Agarilytica rhodophyticola: one gene and its partner. The protein of the gene in region 2 interacts with the protein of the main gene of each other region in a pairwise test. Links are inferred from orthologs where the notes say so. Each region holds a gene or a part of one and is shown on either strand. Other genes may lie near its edges. The genes, in order: dnaX and dnaQ.

What was found.
Region 1: the proteins of dnaQ (region 2) and dnaX interact in binary tests that used the Escherichia coli proteins (3 or more experiments, as listed by UniProt). The link is inferred for Agarilytica rhodophyticola from one-to-one orthologs.

The regions. Positions count from the first base shown.
Region 1 is NZ_CP020038.1:2,354,142-2,357,379, reverse strand. The notes cover bases 93-2,999. They hold dnaX (DNA polymerase III subunit gamma/tau), read right to left. Parts: upstream 2,689-2,999; coding sequence 496-2,688; downstream 93-495. Other genes in these bases: BVC89_RS09970 (YbaB/EbfC family nucleoid-associated protein), read right to left, coding at 132-452; recR (recombination mediator RecR), read right to left, coding at 93-105. In the rest of the region: more of recR, read right to left, coding at 1-92; BVC89_RS09955 (3-phosphoglycerate dehydrogenase family protein), read right to left, coding at 3,163-3,238. UniProt on the Escherichia coli protein: Part of the beta sliding clamp loading complex, which hydrolyzes ATP to load the beta clamp onto primed DNA to form the DNA replication pre-initiation complex.
Region 2 is NZ_CP020038.1:3,368,105-3,371,175, reverse strand. Bases 1-2,740 are described here. They hold dnaQ (DNA polymerase III subunit epsilon), read right to left. Parts: upstream 1,861-2,740; coding sequence 1,141-1,860; downstream 1-1,140. Other genes in these bases: BVC89_RS14065 (class I SAM-dependent methyltransferase), read right to left, coding at 2,152-2,740; BVC89_RS14075 (Na+/H+ antiporter subunit E), read right to left, coding at 502-972; BVC89_RS14080 (MrpF/PhaF family protein), read right to left, coding at 212-505; mnhG (monovalent cation/H(+) antiporter subunit G), read right to left, coding at 1-212. In the rest of the region: more of BVC89_RS14065, read right to left, coding at 2,741-2,994. UniProt on the Escherichia coli protein: DNA polymerase III is a complex, multichain enzyme responsible for most of the replicative synthesis in bacteria. The epsilon subunit contain the editing function and is a proofreading 3'-5' exonuclease.

The DNA of each region.
Region 1 (3,238 bases), 1.0 Mb from region 2 along the record:
ATCACGCTCCAACAAATGTAATGCCATCCGTTGTGCTGATTTCGGTCCGACGCCTGGCAATTTGCGCAAAGCTAAAATGAGTTGATCGATTACAGGAGAAAACATCAAAGAAAAATATACTAGCGCTTAAATTAAAACGGCATTTTAAAGCCTGGTGGCATTTCAATACCACCGGTCAAGTTGCCCATGATTTCTTTATTTGCTTGTTCAACACGACGCACTGCGTCATTAACTGCAGCTGCAATTAAGTCCTCAAGCATGCTTTTGTCTTCTTCCATCAAACTGCTGTCTATCTCAACTTTACGCACGTCATGTCGCCCAGTCATCACTATTTTAACCAAGCCGGCTCCAGACTCACCTGTCACCTCTTTATTGGCTAGGTCTTTTTGCAGGTCTGCCATTTTTTCTTGCATCTGCTGTGCTTGTTTCATGATATCGCCGATGCCTTTGATCATGAATTGATTCCTCACAATAATTAAGTTGGGTACTATTTACTTACGTTGGGTATTTTACTGTTTCTTCTTGTATAACGGCGCCAAATTCCCGTTCCAAGGTTTGCACAACGGGATCCGCTTTTAACTGATCTAAAGCCTGTGCATAGCGCTCTTTATGGACACGTTGATCATGCTCTGAGGGTGTTTCCATGCCTTCAGGGATAGCAGCCAGATGGATATCTACTTTCACCGGCTGACCGAAGTAATCACTTAATAAGTCAGCCATACGGTGGCCGTGTGATGGGTCAAATAAGCTTGTCTTATCCTGATTCAAGATAAATTGAATCCCGTTACCTTCACGGCCTACCATGACGCAATTTGCCGCGGTACTCTGCACAATACCGCGAATTTTCATCTGATGGTAGACATCTACCCACTGATGAGGTGCAAAACTCTCCAGCGCTATCTTGGCAGTGCTAACATCATCAGCATCTTTAAGCGCTAGATTTGCCACATTTGCCAAATTAGCAGCTGGGCTAGCAGTCTCTTGGCCATCGGCATGAGACTTATTATCAATTTTAGCACCGCCGTCACGCGCTGTAACAGCGGTACTTTTCTTTCTATCCACCGCAGTTTCAGTCATCATCTGGGCGATGGAATCCATAATCGCAGCACGATCAGGTTTGGCGTTTTGTTTGCCACTCCCTTCATCAGCTTGATTGCCTTGAACAGGATGTGAATCGGCAGCAGTATCAGCAAGGGTATTCGCTGTAAGCTCTTGAACCTGCTTGTGATTTGCTAAGCCTTCATCAGTAGCAGCTTTCTCAGCACTTTTTGCTGCACTTTCTGTTGGAGCTTTCACCTCCACCATTGACGATGCATTGGCGTTGCCTACACTGCCTTTGGTTTCATTAATAGCTGTTGAAGGCTCTTGATGATGGCGCTTTATTGGCTGATGGCTCTTTACCTGCGCTATCTGCTGGCTAATCTGTGATTGATTGTCATCGGTAACCCTAGCCGGCGGTGCATCTTGCGGCACCGTTTCATTGATGGCTGCTTGGGGCTTTTTTATCTGCTCTGGTGCCGCCTCCAACGACGCACTGTGATTCTCAGCCGCAGACGAGATAACATGTTCTTGAGGAAGTTGTTTGGTCGGCACATCCACAACTCCCTGAGGTTTGAAGACCAACATTCTCAGTAAAGTCATCTCAAAGCCTGTGCGCGGATCAGATGCCAGAGGTAAGTCGCGCCGCCCCACAAGGGCCGTCTGATAGTAAAGTTGCACATCCTCAGCTGCAAGATTTTGCGCGAACTGCAAAATCTGCTGGCGATCTCCATAGCTATTATCTAGCGCGTCAGGCAGTACCTGCGCTATAGCTATGCGATGCAATAGCGCAATCAAGTCAGCCAAGGCAGCATCATAGTTAGGCGCATGATCGGCGAAGTTTGCCACAGCAGCTAACATCGCTTTACCATCACAGGCAACAATAGCTTGCATTATCTGGTCGATGAGAATGTGATCAATACTGCCCAGCATAGAAGCGACTTCAGTCTCTAAAACTTTACCACCGCCAAAGGCTACTGCTTGATCGGTAAGACTAAGAGCATCACGCATACTGCCATCGGCCGAACGAGCTAACTGCCAGAGCCCCGCTTCTTCGAAAGGAATCATTTCTTGAGTCAATACATGCTGCAGATGACCTACAATCCGCTCGGGGCTGAGGTTTTTTAAATTAAACTGCAAGCAGCGAGAAAGGATTGTGACAGGCAATTTTTGCGGGTCTGTGGTTGCCAGCAAAAATTTAACATGCTCAGGTGGCTCTTCAAGCGTTTTAAGCAAGGCATTAAAACTATGATTAGACAGCATATGTACCTCATCGATGAGGTAGATTTTATAGCGTCCACGAGTCGGAGCATATTGCACGTTGTCCAGCAGTTCTCGTGTATCTTCAACCTTGGTACGCGAGGCCGCGTCCACTTCGATTAAGTCAATAAAGCGGCCTTCTGCGATTTCACGACAGGCTGTGCATTTTCCACAGGGCTCTGAACTGACGCCAGTTTCACAGTTGAGACATTTGGCCAAGATACGAGCAATGGTTGTTTTACCTACGCCACGCGTACCGGTAAACAAATACGCGTGATGTAAGCGCTTATGGTCAAGGGCATTGATCATGGCTTGTAACACATGCTCTTGCCCCACCATTTCTCTAAATATTCGTGGGCGCCACTTGCGGGCTAAAACCTGATAACTCATCGTATCCTGATATTCACCAATCTATTAAGGCTTGAAGTATAACGTAAGCAGCCGTCGAAAAACCTTGTTTTTTCTATCGCTCACGAGAAACGGGCAATACAGCCGTCAACACGAACCACGGGCATACGCATTTATCTATATTTGCATTTGCGGTTTGTGATACTTACATCTACGGATGAAATGAAAACGAGATTAAAGAGGAGCCAAACTTGAATTTGGAGATGACCCAACCAGCCACACCCCGGCGCACACTCATACCACTACCGTTGCTCCCTTCCGGGCCTGGCGGGGTTCGCGGCGAATTGTCGCGGGGGGACCAATCGGGCCACCATAGAACATTGAGGATGAATAAATCCGCCTCAAGGGCTGCGCATTATCCCAATATAAATCGAGTTTTCAAGCTCTATATGGCAAAAGTCGTAAATTTCTTTGTAGATGATGGAAATTCAGCCAGCGCAGCCTCTTATTTTCAGATCAGCACAACACCCGCAGGGATATCACATGCTCAACATTTTTAATACACTCGATAACATCGTCGCTGGGTTTATCA
Region 2 (3,071 bases):
ATAATTAACAATAGCTTGACAGCAACGATCCACGCCTCCCCCACTTGAACGAGCAAGCCGATCATAATCAGGCCGCTGCCCAGGGTATCGGTAATACTGGCCGCATGCATGCGGGAGAAAAAGTCGGGAAAACGAAATAAACCGATACCTCCTGTAATACAGAGGAAACCGCCACTGACTAGGCAGACCCAGCTAATAATATCTAATACCATTACGACTTAAGCTCCTTTTTTTCGGCATTTGTATCGGCATCCGACTCGGCATATTCAAAGAATCGCAAAATACCGATAATGCTTATAAAGTTAATAAGTGCATAAACTAATGCGATGTCAAGAAACTCTGGACGCCCCATCATAAAGCCTAGAAGTGAGATCATAATGACGGTCTTAGTGCCAAACATATTGACTGAGAGAATCCGGTCATAAAGTGTCGGCCCCATAAATGCGCGAAACAGGGCGAGAATCATAGAGATCAATATGGCGGCAACGGCGGCGACAAACATCATTTCTCCAGTAGCGATACGCGACGATCCATTTCGCCATTTTGCAAATCGCGCAAGCCTTCGCGCGTCAATGAATGGATAAGCACTTCATCGTCTTTCAGATCTAGGGTCACCGTGCCTGGTGTCAGGGTAATTGAGTTGGCGTAAATGACACGGCCCATGTCAGTGGTTTGAGAGATTTTTAAAGTGGCCACGGCAGGATCAATACTCTCTGGCGCAAGCCAGACACGTTTCACCACATCGATATTTGATAGCACAATTTCCTTTGTCAGCCAAAACCAATAGCCAGGCAATCTTAAGGTGAGATGGATCGGTTGCGCTTCACCATCCACCACATCCATTTTGTGAGCAATCCACACCGTCAAGCCTACGGAAAAACATCCTAGTGCCAATATCAGCGGTGTGTAGTGGCCTGAATTCAATAGCCAAAGAGCAATTAATGTACTTGATAAATATAAGGTATGTCGCATTGTCGCTTCTATTCCATATTATTAAGTGCAAGTAATGCCTTGTTCAGGTATTGCTATTGCAGCAAGTATAGCATTGACACAGAAAATCATTATAAATTTTCCAGTGAAATTAACAACTTAAGCTTAAAACCTAAAATAATTCTCGATCGGAGGATGGCACATAAAAAATCAAACTGGCTTCAACCACAGACAATTCCCCCCAGATGCTTTGTCAATGGCCTCTAATTTTTTATTGTGGCGGGACAATTCACCTTCATCAGCTCTAACAACACTGAGCCTTGGCCGATTAGCATCGACCCTAATAATTTGTTCAACATAGCTCCCATCGCCTTCATCATCTGAACTGGCGCCGTTAAAAAGCAAATTTCGCTGGCCACCGGTCATCACCAAATAGACATCAGCTAAAATTTCGGCATCGAGAAGAGCGCCATGGAGGTCTCGCTGGGAGTTGTCGACTTCGTAACGCTTACATAAGGCATCGAGATTATTTTTTTGCCCAGGGTGCTTCTGTCTCGCCATGGTGAGCGTATCGAGCACCTTACAGCGCTGCTCAATAAGGGGCAAAGTGGAATCGAAACGGGCTATTTCACTATCAAGAAAGCCAACGTCAAAGGGAGCATTATGGATAACCAGCTGGGAATCACCGATGAATGTTAGAAAGTCATTGATGATGTCGGCAAAGACAGGTTTGTCCAATAAGAACTCATTGGTGATACCATGGACAGCCATGGCACCTTCATCTACTTCTCGATTAGGCTGAATATATTGGTGATAGTGATTGCCGGTAAGCCTACGATTGACCAATTCAACACAGCCAATCTCAATGATTCTATGGCCTTGGGCGTGCTCAAGACCTGTGGTTTCAGTATCCAGAACTATCTGTCTCACATACCTTCCTAAAGCTTAATTTCTATTATTAATATTATTAATCACACCTGTAAGGCGTACTTTATAACTTTTTTAAGCGAATTTCTATATATCGAGAGCTTATAAATATATCATGTAAGTATAATGGAATTGAAGCTGGCGCCCTATACTTTGTCTAAGAGTCTGCCTACAAGTCAAAATATTTTCAATAGAAAATGATGAAACTTACTACAAATAGTTATAAGCCCTTACAGCATTCTCCAGCAATTCGTTGACAATTGTGTTGCAATATATTTATTGCGATGAAAGCCTCTAAAACTCTCTTTTGATTTTTGTTCTAAATGGTAATACCAAACCTTCTTTAGCCGCATTGGCGCGAATGGCTTGCTTAGCAATTGGCATAGCACCGAGTAAATTGCCCTTCTCCCACTTGGGTTTTATTGGGGTTAGCCCCGCTTTATCCTTACGGGCCACCATCACAAATGACATTCCCATCGGCATTTTATTTTTGTACTTGAATCTTTCTAACACTCGTGTAGAGGCTAAAAAGCGAGCATTGTTAATGGGTAGATTATGGAAAACTTGTTTGGTACTTAAGCAGGTAAAGTCGAGAAACTCTAACCAATCCTTCATTCTGCCAGCGCGTAAAAGTCGACGGCGGGAAATGCTACTGAAATTAAGAAGTGCACCCAGCGGCTGAAATAGCCCAGATAAACTTATAGGGTTGAAAGCGACAATAATGATATATCCTCTTGGAATCGTGACCCTAGCTGCTTCTTTTAGCACTTGATGTGGATTTTCAGAGAACTCCAATACATGGTGCAACACAGTCACATCAATGACATCATCATCAAAAGGTAAATCGCAAAAATCACTGACGCCATCGATACTGGAATTTTTATCATCTAAGCCGCTTACAGCCGGTGACATAGAGATACAGTGATTAATTCGACTGGCACTGCCAAAGTTGACATTGGCGACAGGGCTTAGCTGCATAAAATGGTAACCAAATAAATAACGCAGCTCCTCAGATAAAGTTTTACGCTCATGAAAGAGCATACGCCGACCCAAGGGCGTGGAGAACCACTGGGCAATGCGTGCCTGTGACTGTGCGAGCGGATCAATATTGAATCGAGATCTCAATGACTTCATCATGACTCCAAAACAAATATACACGAACAAAATAAATGCACTCTTACCTTTATTTTATGTCAATACGACAAAATACGCAC